Regions from separate parts of the Streptomyces sp. NPDC091376 genome, predicted to be linked through region 1. Evidence: riboswitches for the same ligand, from Rfam matches in the RefSeq annotation. Region 1 holds a riboswitch; each other region holds the start of a gene.
The links. A riboswitch is a leader RNA that binds a small molecule or an ion and turns the genes downstream of it on or off. The one in region 1 is predicted to bind cyclic di-AMP.
Positions count from the first base shown of each region.

Region 2: it holds a riboswitch for cyclic di-AMP, as region 1 does, so the genes downstream of both, ACIQMR_RS11155 (peptidoglycan DD-metalloendopeptidase family protein) here and ACIQMR_RS07715 (M23 family metallopeptidase) in region 1, are expected to answer to the same signal.
Region 3: it holds a riboswitch for cyclic di-AMP, as region 1 does, so the genes downstream of both, ACIQMR_RS20865 (transglycosylase family protein) here and ACIQMR_RS07715 (M23 family metallopeptidase) in region 1, are expected to answer to the same signal.

Region 1 is NZ_JBIVUF010000002.1:729,647-734,815, forward strand. It holds tRNA gene ACIQMR_RS07700 (tRNA-Met) at 1-16, shown strand, start outside; gene ACIQMR_RS07705 (TipAS antibiotic-recognition domain-containing protein) at 213-962, shown strand; gene ACIQMR_RS07710 (PP2C family protein-serine/threonine phosphatase) at 1,237-2,379, shown strand; cyclic di-AMP (ydaO/yuaA leader) riboswitch at 2,627-2,762, shown strand; gene ACIQMR_RS07715 (M23 family metallopeptidase) at 2,774-3,820, shown strand; gene ACIQMR_RS07720 (PrsW family intramembrane metalloprotease) at 4,132-5,169, opposite strand, start outside.
Region 2 is NZ_JBIVUF010000004.1:236,940-242,108, reverse strand. It holds gene ACIQMR_RS11165 (STM4011 family radical SAM protein) at 1-612, shown strand, start outside; gene ACIQMR_RS11160 (SGNH/GDSL hydrolase family protein) at 637-1,428, opposite strand; gene ACIQMR_RS11155 (peptidoglycan DD-metalloendopeptidase family protein) at 1,639-2,652, opposite strand; cyclic di-AMP (ydaO/yuaA leader) riboswitch at 2,657-2,810, opposite strand; partial or broken gene ACIQMR_RS11150 (GH36 C-terminal domain-containing protein) at 3,320-3,763, opposite strand; gene ACIQMR_RS11145 (hypothetical protein) at 3,736-3,945, opposite strand; gene ACIQMR_RS11140 (tyrosine-protein phosphatase) at 4,163-4,978, shown strand; gene ACIQMR_RS11135 (DUF6126 family protein) at 5,002-5,136, opposite strand; gene ACIQMR_RS11130 (helix-turn-helix domain-containing protein) at 5,149-5,169, opposite strand, start outside.
Region 3 is NZ_JBIVUF010000009.1:110,647-115,815, forward strand. It holds gene ACIQMR_RS20855 (septum formation initiator family protein) at 1-355, opposite strand, end outside; gene eno (phosphopyruvate hydratase) at 442-1,728, opposite strand; gene ACIQMR_RS20865 (transglycosylase family protein) at 1,951-2,604, opposite strand; cyclic di-AMP (ydaO/yuaA leader) riboswitch at 2,608-2,772, opposite strand; gene ACIQMR_RS20870 (transglycosylase family protein) at 3,030-3,974, opposite strand; gene ACIQMR_RS20875 (cytochrome P450) at 4,132-5,169, opposite strand, start outside.

The DNA of each region.
Region 1 (5,169 bases):
AATCCTGTCCCCGCTACTCAAGGCCGATGGCCCGGGACCACATGGTCCCGGGCCATCGGTGTTTCCCGGCTTCCCGCGTGGAGTTTCTCCGTGCTCCCGCGCGGTGCTCCTCCCGACGCCGGCGTTCCGGTCGGTGCCGGTCGGTTCCGGTCGGTCATGTCCGCCCGCCCGGCCTTGACCTTTACGCAACGTCAAGATTTAGCGTGAGGGCCATGGAGTGGTCCATCCAGGAAATCGCCAAGAGGGCCGGTACGACGAGCCGCACGCTCAGGCACTACGGCGAACTCGGCCTGCTCGCGCCCAGCCGGGTCGGCGGCAACGGCTACCGCTACTACGACCAGGACGCCCTGATCCGGCTGCAGCGGATCCTGCTGCTGCGCGAGCTGGGTCTCGGGCTGCCGGCGATCGCGCAGGCCCTGGAGGGGCAGCGGGACACGGCCGCCGCCCTGCGCGCCCATCTGGGGCTGCTGGAGCAGGAGCGGGAGCGCATCGGGCGACAGATCGCCTCGGTGCGGACCACTCTCGACCGCACGGAGAAAGGAGAGGAACTCATGGCGGAAGAAGTCTTCGACGGCTTCGACCACACCCGGTACGAGGAGGAGGTCAGCCGGCGCTGGGGCCGCGAGGCGTATGAGAAGGGCGATCGCTGGTGGCGCTCGCTGAGCGCGCAGGAGAAGAAGGCGTTCCAGGACCGTCAGCTCGCGATCGCCCGTGATTTCGGCCAGGCTCTGAAGGACGGGCTCCCGCCGGACAGCGACGAGGTTCAGGCGATCGCGCAGCGGCACTGCGAGTGGCTGTCGGTGACGGCCGCACCGACCAGGTCGTACGTCATCGGGCTCGGTGAGATGTACGTCGCCGATCCGCGCTTCACGGCGAACTACGACCGGCACGGGGACGGGACGGCGGTCTTCGTCCGCGATGCGATCACGATCTACGCGGAGCGCAATCTCAGCGACGACTGAGCCGCGCCACGTGTGGGTGTCACCAGGAGGGCCCCCTGGTGACGTCGGCACGGCCGGCAGCACGCCGACAGCACGGACGACGGCGTGGCACAACGGCATGGCACATCGACACGGACAACGGCATGGCACGTCGGCACGGTCAGGGGCAAAATGGCACAGCCGCCGGCCGCTGGTCCGGTTGGCCGATGGCGATTCGTCGTGCGGTGCGGTTACGGCCAGCCTGGAGAGGGCGCGGTACCGTCCGCAGCCGGGCGGACCTGGCAGGAGACCACTGGTGGGGCAACGAGAACGCGACGAACGACCGCGGCGCAACGGTGGCCGTAAGGTCGTCGGAGCGTTGCCGGTGCTGCTGATCGTGGCCGGGGTCTTCTTCGATCTGGGCACCCCGGAGTCGTTCACCGCCTCGCCTCTCTTCGCCGCGGCGCCACTGGTCGCCGCTCCCTTCTTCTCCGCTCTCTACACGCTGCTGACGGGCGTCGCCTCCGTCGCCACGGTGGCCGGGCTCCACGCCTACAACAGCAGGGCCGGCGAGATCCCTGCCGTGACGGAGCTGCTGACCGTGTTCACGGTCTCCGTGCTGGCCCTCTTCATCAACCACGTCGTACGCCGCAGCGGCGAACGCCTCGCGTCGGCGCGGGTCATCGCGGAAGCCGCGCAGCGGGCCGTGCTGCCCACGCCGGACGAACGGATCGGCGGGCTCCTGGTCGCGGCGCGGTACGAGGCGGCGCAGCGGGACGCCTTCATCGGGGGAGACCTGTACGCCGTGCAGGAGACTCCCCACGGGGTGCGGCTGGTCGTCGGCGACGTACGGGGGAAGGGGCTGGACGCGGTCGAGGCGGTGGCCGTGGTGCTCGGGGCGTTCCGGGAGGCCGCAGAACAGGAGTCCTCGCTGGAGGGTGTCGCCCAGCGGCTGGAGCGGGCGCTGGCGCGCGCGGGCACGGGGCGCTCCGGGTTCGACGCGTTCGAGGGTTTCACCACCGCGGTGCTCGCGGAGATCCCGCACGGGAGCGGCCTGGTCAGGATCGTCAACCGGGGTCATCCGCCGCCGCTGCTGCTGGGCGCGGACGGTGGGCTGGAGGTGCTGGAGCCGCCCGAGCGTGCCCTGCCGCTCGGCATGGGCGACCTGGACGCGTGGCCGGACCGGGCGTACGAGACCCCCTACCTGCCCGGTGCCACGCTCCTCCTCTACACGGACGGCCTGTCGGAGGCGCGGGACAGGCAGGGTGCTTTCTACGATCCGCGCACACGGCTGAGCGGCCGGATCTTTCCCGGGCCGGAGGAGCTGCTGGACGCGGTCGTCGAGGACGTACGGCGGCATACGCGCGGCAGGTCGACGGACGACATGGCGCTGCTCGCGGTCGGGCGGCCGGGGGAGCGCCAGCCGGAGCGGCGCAGGACGATGCCCGTCGTCCCGTGACCCGTGCGGTGGAGGGGGCGCCACGGACCGTGATCGAAGGACACCGCTCCGCATAACATTTGATACACCGTCAGGAAAGTCGGGTGGATCGAGGGTTGGTCAACTTGCCCGATTCGATCCTCTTGTTGCTGGTAAGTCCAGGCCAAAGTCGTTAACGATCAGTGGGAACGGCTTGGAATCCGACCTCGGTGTCTATTAACGTTCGATAACGCAGCGCGGTCGTCCCAGCCGTCGCAAGAGACGGCACCGTGCGCATGCGCCGAATTCCGCAAGGGAACCGGGGAACCACCAATTGGGGTGAATCGGGCACTTCATCGTGCTCGTAGGAGACCTTCCTGCTCCGAACCCGTCAGCTAACCCGGTAGGCGAGAAGGAAGGAAAGGAGCACGCCTCCGTGGCGTCCAACGAGCCTGCCCTCCAAGAGCCTCCCACCACACAGTGGGTCCCGAGCGACCAGTGGACACCGGCCACCGGGGCGGAGGAGTGGAACCCGACCGAGGAATCGGTCCGTCCGGTCCGTGGCAGGCACCGCGTCGTCAAGCAGCGCAACGGACTGGCCCGGAGCTCCACCGTTCTCGGCGTCGGCGTCATAGCCGCGGTCGGCGCGGGCGGCATCGCCACCGCGCAGGACAAGCCGGCCGTCTCCATCTCGCTCCCCGACGCCATCACGGACAACCTCCCGGACCCCGGATCGCTACCCGGCGTGGGCTCCTTCATGTCGGACGACTCCGACCAGGACGCCGGGAACGACGCACCGCTCACCGCCTTCGCCGCCTCCGAATCGGCGGCGGACAGCGCCCAGGGCGCCGGTGACGCGGGCGAGGCGCTGCGCGCCCGGATCCTCCAGCAGGCCGAGCAGCAGCAGGCCGCCGCCGAGGCCGAGGTGAAGGCGGCCGCCGAGAAGGCCGCCGCGGAGAAGGCAGCCGCCGAGGCGAAGAAGCAGCAGACCGAGGCCGCCGAAGTGGCCGCAGAGGCGAAGGCGAAGGCCGAGGCCGAGGCCGCGCGCAAGGCGGAGGCCGAGCGCCTCGCCAAGCTCGCCGCGAGCTACTCGCTGCCGACCTCGTCGTACACGCTCACCTCCACCTTCGGGCAGTCCGGTTCCATGTGGTCCTCCGGCTACCACACGGGTCTCGACTTCGCGGCCCCGACCGGTACGCCCGTCAAGGCCGTTCACGGCGGGACCATCAAGTCGGCGGGCTGGTCCGGTTCGTACGGCTACCGCATCGTGCTCGAGCTCGAGGACGGCAGCGAGGTCTGGTACTGCCACCTGTCGTCGATGACCGTCGGCGTGGGGCAGAAGGTCTCCACGTCGGAGACCATCGGGCGCGTTGGCGCCACCGGCAACGTCACCGGCCCGCACCTGCACCTGGAGGTGCACACGGCGGGCGGCGACGGCGTGGACCCGGCGGCGTGGCTGCGCGGCAAGGGCCTCTCTGTCTGAGGGCCTTCCGGCCAAGGGTCTCTGCGTCCGGGGCCTCTGCGTCCGGGGTCTCTGCGTCCGGGGTCTCTGCGTCCGAGGGCTCTCCGGCCAAGGATTGTGAAGGCATCTCCCTCTCTGTGCTCTTCCGGGTCGGCTTCCGGCCGCCCGAGGTCGCGGCCCGGTTCCGGTTCTTGCCGGACCGGGCCGCACCCGTGTGCGTACGCGTACTCGTCCTCCCCCAAGTCGCCGGCGGCCCTGGCGCACTCCCCCCGACGCCTGGGTCGCCGGTCCGCCGTGCCCGGACGCCATGCCGCGAGGACGGCCCGAAGGGCCTAGCCGCGGTACGGGTTGTAGCCCCCGTAGTCCAGATACGGGGGCGGCTGCCAGACCCGGCCCGTCGCGCGGGCCGCGTACGTCAGGGCGGGGCCCGCCACGTCCCTGCGCTGCCAGAGGTGGTGGAGCAGCTCCTGCTCACGAGCGACGAAGTCCGTGCCCGCCGCGCCCCGATGGGCCCGGTGCCGCAGAAAGGCCAGGGAGGTCGCGAAGACCTCGTACTCGGAGACGGCGCGGGCGGCCTCCCGGCCTTGCGTACGGCCCGCCATGTCACGGGCCATCGTGCGGGCCCGCATGGAGGACAGGGCGTGCGGCTCGGCCGGGGCGAGCCAGCCCGCCGCCGCGTACGCGGGCAGTTCGGCCGCGACCGTGCGCAGCTCGCGCTGCCGGGTCCAGACCGCCAGCCAGGTCAGCAGGCCGAAGGCCGGCACCATGAACGCCGCGTACACGGCGTAGAAGCCCCACGGGCCGAAAGCCCCTGAGCCGTTCCACAGCGCGTGCATGCCGATGGAGAGGACGAGGCCCAGCAGGGGCAGCACGGTCCTGCGGAACTTCCGGCGCTGTGCGCCGGCGGCGGCGAGGCCGAAGCCGATGCCCGTCAGCACGGTGAAGAGCGGATGGGCGAACGGCGACATCACGATCCGCACGAAGAACGTCGCGGCCGTGACGGAGGCGAAACCGGACGCGCCGATCTGCTGGTCCTCCCCGAAGGCGGTGCCGAGATACAGGATGTTCTCGGTGAAGGCGAAGCCGGTCGCGGTGAAGCCGGCGACGACGACTCCGTCGACGACGCCGGTGAAGTCCCGTCTTCGGAAGAGGAAGATGAGCAGCACGGCCGTCGCCTTGGCGCTCTCCTCGACCACGGGGGCGATGACGGTTGCGCCGATCGTGTCCGCGTGCGTGGGGTCGGCCGTGGCGGTGGCTATCCACTGGGTCGCGAACGAGTTCGCGATGATCGCCACGAGGGCGGCCGCGCAGGCGCCCCAGGCGAAGGCGAAGAGGAGGTTCCGCCAGGGACCCGGCTCGACGCGGTCCAG
Region 2 (5,169 bases), on a different contig from region 1:
TCCCGGCTGCCGCACATCCGCCGCGTCGCCGTCCAGACGAACCTGAGCTGCCGTACGGACTGGCTGGCGGAAGCCGATCCGGAGACCCTGGCGCTGTGGTGCACGTACCACCCGGGTCAGACGCCCTACGACCGCTTCCTCGGCAAGTGCCGTGAACTGTCGGCGCGCGGCATCAGGTTCAGTGTCGGGATCGTCGGCTTCGAGGAGCATCTTGAGGCCGCCCGCCGGCTGCGGGCCGATCTCCCGGGGCACGTCTATCTGTGGGTCAACGCGGCGGAGGGGCGTGACTACACGGACGAGGAGGCCGCCCGCTGGACGGCGCTCGACCCGCTCTTCCCGTACAGCCGCCATCCGCACCGCTCGGCCGGTCTGCCGTGCCGTACGGGCGAGTCGGTGATCTCGGTCGACGGTGACGGGACGGTGCGGCGCTGCCACTTCGTCCCGGCCGAGCTGGGCAATCTCTACGACGGCTCGTACCGGGCGGCGCTGCGGCCGCGCGCCTGCCCGCTCGCGGTGTGCGACTGTCACATCGGCTATGTCCATCTGGAGTCGCTGCCGCTATACGACGTGTTCGCGGGCGGGGTCCTGGAGAGGATCCCCGCCTCCGTGTAAGAGACGTGCCCGGAGAGATGGAACTCAGAGCGGAAGCAGGTCCGGGCGCTTGGGCTCCACATGGTCACCGGACGATTCGCCCCGCAGCCGACGGCCGATCCATGGCACGAGGTACTCGCGCGCCCACTGGATGTCGTCGCGGCGGACTTCGAGCGTGCCGCGCGGCGGCAGCGGCGGCCACGGCTGGTCCGGGTCTGCGGGCACGTCCAGGCCGAGCACCTGGGCGGCGCGCAGTGCCACACGCGTGTGGCCCTCGGCCGAGAGGTGCAGCCGGTCGTCGTCCCAGGCACGTCTGTCCTGGACGGACTTGAGCGACCAGAGGTCGAGGACGGGGCAGTCGTAGCGGTCGGCGATGGCGCGGACGTGCGCGGTGTACGTGGCGATCTTGCCGCGCAGATGGCGCAGGACGGGCACGTCGCGGGTGTCGAACCCCGTCGTCACCATGACGGTGCCGACGGAGGCGGCGAGTTCGGCGACCGCCCGTTCGAAGCGCTCCGCGACGTCGTCCGGGTCGCTGCCCGGCCGGATGATGTCGTTGCCGCCCGCGCAGAACGTCACCAGATCGGGGGCGAGTTCCTTCGCTCGCGGGACCTGTTCCTCGACGATCTGGTCCAGGAGCCTGCCGCGTACGGCGAGATTGGCGTAGCGGAAGGTGTGTTCCGGCACGCGGTCGTCCAGCAGGACCGCGAGGCGGTCCGCCCATCCGACGAACTGTCCGCCGGGTCCCGCGTCTCCGACCCCCTCGGTGAAACTGTCACCGATCGCCGCGTACGACCCGAATGAGCCCTTTGTTCTTGATCGCGAATCGTCTGCCACGTCGAGTCATCTTTCCTGGTGAGAAGTGACCTACGCCACCGTAGGGAGGGGTTGACGGGGCGTGATATAGACCACCAGGTCAGTTTTCGGCAAAGCGGGAATAGGCGGGGACCCGTAAAGACGCGGGCGTCCGCCGGCCCCTGCGCGGGGCCGGCGGACGGAGTTGCGCGGCGTCGGGTTCGGGACGCCGCGTCAGGTTCGGGACGCGCGTCAGATCGAGACACCGTGCTGGCGCAGGTAGGCCAGCGGGTCGATGTCCGAGCCGTAGCTCGGGCTCGTGCGGATCTCGAAGTGAAGGTGCGGACCGGAGGAGTTGCCGGTGGAGCCGGACAGCCCGATCTGCTGGCCGCCGGTGACACCGTCACCGGACGCGACGGACAGCTGGGAGAGATGGGCGTACTGCGAGTACGTTCCGTCGCCGTGCTTGATGACGACCTCGTTGCCGTACGCACCGCTCCAGCCGGCCGAGACGACGGTGCCCGGGCCGACCGACTTCACGGACGTACCCGTGGAGGCGACGAAGTCGACACCGGTGTGGTAGCCGCTGGACCACATGGAACCGGCGGTCTTGTACGCGGTGCCGATGCCACTGGTGACCGGGGCGAAGAAGCCCGAGGGCGCGGGGGCCTGGGCAGCGGCCGGAGCGGCCGCGGCACCGGCGGCGCGGTCGGCGGTGCGGGAGGCACGCTCGACGGAAGCGGCCGGCTTCTCGGCCTTCACGACCTTCTCCGCCTTCACGGCCTTCTCGGCCTTGGCGGCGGCCTTGTCGGCAGGCGCCTTCTTGGCGGGGGCCGCGGCCTTCCGCTCGGGCTTCGGCTGGACCTTCGCCTCACCCTGGGCCTTCGCCTTGCCGCCGAGGACGAGCTTCAGACCCGGGTGGATCAGCGAGGGGTCCGTACCGACGGCGGCGCGATTGTCGGCGTACAGCTTCTTCCAGCCGCCGCTGACGTTGTGCTCATCGGCGATCTTGGAGAGGTAGTCACCGGCCACGACCGTGTACGGCTTCGGCGCCTTGGGAGCCTGCGGCGCCTGCGGGGTGACGGCCTTGTGAGCGACCGAGGCGACCTGCTCGGGAATCGCGACGGGCGCGGACTTCTCGGCGGCGTGCGCACCGGCGGCGCCCATGAGCGGGAGCGCGATGGCGGCCCCGCCCGTTCCCGCGGCGACGAATCCGCGCGTGAACGGGCTGGTCCTCGGACGACGATGCTTACCCTTACCGGGCATGGCCAATTCCTCTCCGCCGCCTGCGAGGTGAGCTGTCGGGTTCGGGCTGGAGCTGCCCGGCCGCGCGACTCGCGCGACTTCACCCCAAGCCGTCCGGGGCTCCGGACGGCGTACTACCTGGGTCCCCCGCTCCTGCCACACGTGGGTGGGTGCGATATTCCGGACGGCGGCAGGATTGGGCGTTCCGACCGGATTGCGGTGACCGTAAGCGAGCCGGGTCGAAGTGAACAAGCCGTCTATTCCCCCCGGGAATCCCCCTACCGGATATCAGCGCACATTTCCCGGTCACGCTGCGTGGATTACGGATCTTCGATTCCCCCGGGAACAAGGGAGTTCGACCGCGGTGCACCACCACAGAACGTCACGGATATGATCCCGCTCACGGACGGATCCCCATCCCCTATTCAACCGGGGCGCGTTATACAAAAACACCCAATCCGGACACATCGCCCATTAGCGACAGAATGCAGCCAATGGCGCGCCCGGCCACGAAAAGGTGGCCCCTTTCCGTATGTGGAACCAATTCCGAACAACAGGTGAATTCGGCAATTCGACCGACGCTCCCCGGAACTCGCCACGGCACAGGCCGAGTTGTCCTCGAACCCGGTCGAGGACCTCCGCCCGGCGTCCCGTCAGGCCCGCTGTCCCGTCAGACCCGGCGCCCCCGTCAGACCCGGCGGGGCAGGCGGAGGACCATCGCGTCGAGGTCACCGCTGAGGCCGGTGGAGAAGCCGTGATGGAGGAGGACGGCGCCACGGTGGAGGCTGCCGGTGTCCAGGCACACGTACTCCGCCGGCCAGGCACCGTACTCTGCCGACGGGTCGAGTCCGCGCAGCGGGAGCCGCGGCGGACGCTCGCCGTGGCACTGGGCCTGCAGCCAGGCCAGTACGACGGCCTCGTCCCCGCGCGGATACGGCACCGCGCTCAGCCCGCCCTCCGGCGGCCGCAGCCGGTACAGCTCGCCGTGCTGGACGACCGGTCTGATCTTCTTGTAGAGCTCCACCCAGTCACGCGCCTCGGTCAGCGCGTCCTCGCTCCATGCGGTGAGGTCGCCGCCGATGCCGAGCACCCCGGCCATGGCGCTCACGAACCGGAAGCGCGCGGGCCGGACGAACCGGGGGCCGCCCTCGACGGGATACTCCTCGTGCCCGTCGAGCGGCGACTCGAGGGCCAGGAGGGAGGAAGCGGGTCCGCCGCGAGCGCCTCGGCGTCGGCCGGGCCGATCCGCGGTCCCCAGTGCAGATGCAGCAGCTCGTCCCGGTCGGTGAGGAGCAGCGCATAGCTGCTCGTCATCCCGGACAGAACCCAGATGCGACCGTCACCAACCGCCTCGATCACCCAGACCCCTCAAATTCGCACACGTCCGCACATCATCGGGCGCAATTCATCAGCGGGGCAACGGCCTTGCGGCCATGGGCCGAGATACTTGCCTGAGGAATCGATGTCGTAGGGTCAGCAGCGCGCCCCTTTGTCGGCGAGCAGCGCCGACCGCAGACACGGAGGAGCCCCCGTGACGCAGCAGCTGCCCCAGACCCCGCCGACCGAGCCCGAGCTGTCCGGGGTTCGCAACTTCCGGGACGTGGGCGGACTGCCGACCGTCGACGGGCACCGGACGCGCTACGGACGGCTCTTCCGCAGCGGCCATCTCGCGCACGCGACCGGCAGCGACGCCGCCTTCCTCGGCTCGCTCGGGCTCCACACGATCTTCGACTTCCGCAATGCGGCGGACCACAAGCTGGAGGGCCCGGACGTCGAGCTGCCCGGTGTGCGCAACGTGAACATCCCGCTGTCCGACCCGGCAGACGGCGCGGAGTTCTGGCGGATGGTCCGCGACGGTGATCTCGACCAGCTGAAGACGATCCTCGCCGACGGCAAGGCCGCCGGCCGGATGACCGCCTCCTACCGCACGATCATCAAGGAGCGCACCGCCGAGCACAGCCGGGTGCTGCACGCGCTGGCGCAGGACAGCGTGCCGGCGCTGATGCACTGTGCGGCGGGCAAGGACCGGGCGGGCCTGTCGATCGCGATCTCACTGCTGGCCGTGGGTGTCGAGCGGGAGGCGATCGAGGCCGACTACCTCAAGTCGAACGACCCGCACCGGCGCTACAAGGTGCGCCGCAGCGACACCTCACCGGCCGGGATGTCGCCGGAGGTGATGGAGCTGCTCAGCCCGCTGTTCGACGCCCGGGCCGAGTATCTGGCGGCGGCGTTCGCGACCATGGACGAGGTCTGGGGCGGCACGGAGCGCTACCTCTCCGAGGGACTGAAGCTCGCGCCCGAGACGCGTGAGCGGCTGCGTGAGCGGCTGCTCGACGGCTCGGTCTGAGCCTCGCCCGGTGACGGGCCGGGTCACTCGCCGCCCACGGTGAACAGCAGATAGAGGAAGGCCGCGAACAGGTGGCCCGCCACCAGGTAGGCGAAGAGGCGGACGACCAGTCCGACCGGGAACTTCGTCTCCTGGTTCGATGAGGTCTTCTTGGACATGACGCGTCTCCTCTAGGCGTGCGGGTGGGCATG
Region 3 (5,169 bases), on a different contig from region 1:
CGATGTAGCCGGTCTCGCCCGGCCTGACCATGTGCAGGTGCTCGCGGGCCAGCCGCATGACGTACGCGTCGTCCCGGAGACGGGCCCTCTCGTCACGCAGCCGTTCCACACGCTCGCGGGCCGCGGCCGCGAGCCGCTCCTGCTCGGCGATCTCGTTCTGCTGCGACACGTACTGCCGCATCGGATACGCGAGCGCGACGATCATCGAGCAGAGGACGAGCGCGAGGAAGGCCGCCCGGCCGGTGAGCCGCGAGCGCCGGGCCTGGCGACGGGTCTGCGAGCGGTAGACGCGGGCGGCGGTCTGCTCGCCGAGCAGCCGCAGCCTGGTCGCGGTGGAGAACCGGTCCCGGGCCATGTGTGCGCCTCCCCATTACGTGCGTACGTCCCCGCACACGGTACGGGACCGCGTGCGGGGACGTACGTATCTACCGGTCTGCGGGCTCAGCCCTTGAAACGCGGGAACGCGCTGCGGCCGGCGTACTCCGCCGCGTCGTCGAGGATCTCCTCGATGCGCAGCAGCTGGTTGTACTTGGCGACGCGCTCGGAGCGGGCCGGGGCGCCGGTCTTGATCTGGCCGCAGTTGGTGGCGACGGCCAGGTCGGCGATGGTGACGTCCTCGGTCTCGCCGGAGCGGTGGGACATCATGCACTTGAAGCCGCTGCGCTGGGCCAGCTCGACGGCGTCCAGGGTCTCGGTCAGCGAACCGATCTGGTTGACCTTGACCAGGAGCGCGTTGGCGGCGCCGTCCTCGATGCCGCGGGCGAGGCGCTCCGGGTTGGTGACGAACAGGTCGTCGCCGACCAGCTGCACCTTGGAGCCGAGCTTGTCGGTGATGACCTTCCAGCCGGCCCAGTCGTCCTCGAACAGCGGGTCCTCGATGGAGACCAGCGGGTAGGCGGCGACGAGCTCCTCGTAGTACTCGGTCATCTCCGCGGCCGAGCGGGACTTGCCCTCGAACTCGTAGGAGCCGTCCTTGTAGAACTCGGAGGCGGCGACGTCGAGCGCGAGCGCGATGTCCCTGCCGGGCGCGTAGCCGGCCTGCTTGATGGCCTCGAGGATGAGGTCGAGGGCCTCGCGGTTGGAGCCGAGGTTCGGGGCGAAGCCGCCCTCGTCGCCGAGGCCGGTCGACAGGCCCTTCTCCTTCAGCACCTTCTTCAGGGTGTGGTAGACCTCGGTGCCCCAGCGCAGGGCCTCGGAGAAGGACTCCGCGCCGACGGGCGCGATCATGAACTCCTGGATGTCCACGTTGGAGTCGGCGTGCGAGCCGCCGTTCAGGATGTTCATCATCGGAACGGGCAGCAGGTGCGCGTTCGGGCCGCCGAGGTAGCGGAACAGCGGGAGGTCGGAGGCCTCGGACGCGGCGTGCGCGACGGCGAGGGAGACACCGAGGATGGCGTTGGCGCCGAGGGAGGACTTGTCCGGGGTGGCGTCCAGGTCGAACATCGCCTGGTCGATCAGGCGCTGCTCGGTGGCGTCGTACCCGACGAGCTCCGGGCCGATCTGCTCGATGACGGCGAGGACGGCCTTCTCGACACCCTTGCCCATGTAGCGGTTCTGGTCACCGTCGCGGAGCTCGAGGGCCTCGAACGCACCGGTGGACGCACCGGACGGAACGGCAGCACGGCCGGTGCTGCCGTCGTCGAGGCCGACCTCGACCTCGACCGTGGGGTTGCCTCGGGAGTCCAGGATTTCCCGGGCTACGACGACGTCGATGGACGGCACGAGCATCTCCTTCTGGGATGTGACGCTGAATGTGACGCATGCGGAGCAGGGTCAGTGCAGGGTCTCTTTGGCCTTGCGACAAGAGCCTAACCGCCCCACGCGCATCGGCCTGCCGCTGCCCGCCCCGTGGGACGAAAAAGGGGAACAAACAGACAGAAACCCCGGCCCGGCGCGTACGGGGGATGGCGCGCCGGGCCGGGGAGCCGGGGGGACGGGGGTGCGGACCCGTCAGCTCAGGTGGAGCTTCTGGCCGGGGTGAATGACGTTCGCGTCCTCGACGATGTCCTTGTTCAGCTCGAACAGCTTCTGCCAGCCGCCCTTGGCCTTCTCGGCCTCGGCGATCTTGCTGAGGGTGTCGCCGGCCTTGACCGTGTACTCGCCGTCGCCCTTCTTGACCGGGGCGGCGGGGCGCTCGGAGCGGGTGGTCGGGACCTCGGCGCGCTTCGGGGCGGGGGCCTTGGCCTTGGGCTCGGCGGCCTTCGGGGCGGCCGGGGCGGCACCGTTGTACGCGGCGTCGGACAGGCCCACGCCACAGTGCGGCCAGGCACCCTTGCCCTGGCCGTCGAGGACCTTCTCGGCTATCTCGATCTGCTGGGCCTTCGAGGCCTGGGCGGCGGTCTGGGCGTAGGCGGTGCCGCCGTACGCGGCCCAGGTGGAGGCCGAGAACTGCAGGCCGCCGTAGTAGCCGTTGCCGGTGTTGATCGACCAGTTGCCGCCGGACTCGCACTGGGCGACGGCGTCCCACTCGGAGGCGGTGGCGGCGGACGCCGTACCGGAGGCCATCAGCGGGGCGGCGATGGCCGCACCGGTGACACCGGCGAGCGTGGCGATACGAGTGGCCTTGGACGGGCGACGGTGCTTGCCCTTGCCGGAAAGCAGCATGGAACTTCTCCTCACCGACGCCTGCGAGGTGAGCTGTCGGGTTCGGGCCATGTGAGTTGCCCGGCCGCGCGAGGTTCGCGCGGCTCCACCCCAAGCCGGTTCCGCCCCAAAGGGCGGGCCCGGCACTTACCTTGGGTCCCCCGCTCCTGCCTTCGGCGCTTGCGCGACGACTGTTCCCGGCGGCCGCCGGCAGGATTCGGCGTGCGGTCGTCGGGGCCCGCATTGGCGAGCGGTTCAGACCGTAAACGCACTTCTCCCCGATGTTCAAAGTCGAACATCGGGGAGAAACCACACCTATTTGACGCGGAGGGATGTCCGTTTTCGCAGGTGAGAGGCGTGATGACCGGAGTTGGCCGACGAGACGCGCCAGTTGACACGAAGAGACTCATGTCTCACTTGCGCAGAACCGGACATAAGCGCCCGAACTACTCCTTCAACTGCCCCTGCCCCAGGCCCAGATCGAGGCTCTGGCCAGGCAGGATGAGATCGGCGTCGGAGCCGACGACTTCCTGGTTCGCCTCGTAGAGCGCGGGCCAGCCGCCGGGCACCTCGTTCACGTCGGCGATCGACCACAGGTTGTCGCCGGGACGGACGGTGTACTCATCTCCCGCGGCGGCGCCGTCTCGTGCCGATGCGTCATCTCGTGAGGCATGACGACCGGAATTACGGTCATTGCCCGAATTGCCCGTCTCGTCCTCATCGGCGGCGCCACCGCGATGCTTTCCGGAGCCCGTGTCCGCGGCTGCGTCCTCGCCGCCCGAGGCGTCCGCACTCTTGCCGGAGCCGGCCGGGGTGGAAGGCCCGTCCGAAGCGTCCGCGGGCTTCTCGGCCGTCGGCGAACCGTTCGAGGCGCCGGAACCGGACGGGGCGGGGGCGTCGGTGTCCGGCGCGGGCGTCGTGCCCGCCCCGTCACCGAAGGAGGGGCTCTTCGTGCCACCGTTCTGCGGCGTGGCGGAGGCGTCCCCGCCGGCCGGCTCGGTGCCGCCCCCCAGGAGGCCGGTGACGAGACCGGTGATCTCCCCGCAGCTCGGCCAGGCGGAGTCACCCTGGGCGGACAGCACCGCCTCGGCCACCGTGATCTGCTGGGCGCGGCTGGCGAGGTCGGCGCGCGGCGCGTAGGCCGTCCCGCCGTACGCCTCCCAGGTCTCCTGGGACATCTGCAGGCCGCCGTAGTAACCGTTGCCGAGGTCGGCGCTCCACACGCCGCCGCTCTCGCAGTCCGCGACGCGGTCCCAGGTGGCGGAGTCCGCGGCGGAGGCGGCGCCTGCGCCGAGCAGTGGGATGGCGATGGCCGATCCGGTCACCCCTGCCGCGACGATGAGAGCGGGGGCCTGACGAGGTCGGCGGTGTCGGCCGTTCCCGGAGCGCATGCGGTGTGCCTTCCGTGTGACAACAGAAAACCCACGGGTCCCACGAGTCTGTTGATTCGGCAAGGACCCCGAGTCGGGGTGAACGTAGCCCCACTCGAACGTCAGTCACAAGTCGGTGCAGCGGAGATCACGTGAAAGTCACAATCCTGACGACTCGTCAGCTCTTGATGGCGGTGAACTCAACGGGCAGAGTGCGCAATCCACGCATGATGAGCCCCCCACGCCACCGCAAATCGGAAGGATCCACCGCAAGCCGCAAGTCGGGCAACCTGGTGAGCAGGGTCGCGAGCGCGGTCTGCCCTTCGAGCCGCGCGAGCGGCGCGCCCAGGCAGTAGTGGATGCCGTGCCCGTACCCGAGGTGCTGGTTGTCCCGGCGGGCCAGGTCGAGGGTGTCGGGGTCCGGGAAGCGCTCGGGGTCGCGGTCGGCGGCGGCGAGCACGACGAGGACCGGATCGCCGGCGCCGATGTCCTGCCCGCCGAGCGTGAGCGGCTCGGTCGCGAACCGCCACGTGGCGAGCTCCACGGGCCCGTCGTAGCGCAGCAGCTCCTCGACCCCGGTTTCGAGCAGCCCGGTGTCGCCCGCGGCCAGGGACGACTGGAGACGGGCGCGCTGGTCCGGATCGCGCAGCAGGGCGTAGGTGCCGTTGCCGATCAGGTTGACGGTGGTCTCGAAGCCGGCGAAGAGGAGGATGAAGGCCATCGCGGCGGCCTCGTTCTCCGTGAGGTGCTCGCCGTGGTCGCTCGCCCGGATGAGCCCGGAAATCAGGTCGTCACCGGGGTCCTCCCGCTTACGGTGGATCAGCTCGGCGAGATAGCCGCGCATCTTCTTCACCGACCGCGCCACCCCGCCGCGCGGACCGCCCCCGTGACGGATCATCATCCCGGCCCAGTCACGGAAGTCGTCCTGGTCCTCGGCGGGGACGCCGAGCATGTCGCAGATGGCGTAGATGGGGAGCGGGAACGCGAACTCATGGATGAGGTCCGCGCTGCCCCGCTCGGCGAAGCCGTCGATGAGACGGTCCGTCAATTCCTGTACGCGCGGCGCGAACTCGGCCACGCGGCGTGGCGTGAACGCCTTGGAGACGAGCCGGCGCAGCCGGGTGTGGTCGGGCGGATCGATGTTCAGCAGATGCGTCATCAGCTCCGCCTTGCGCTCGCCCGGGATGCCCGTCTTCCCCTTCGCGTGCGCGGGCTC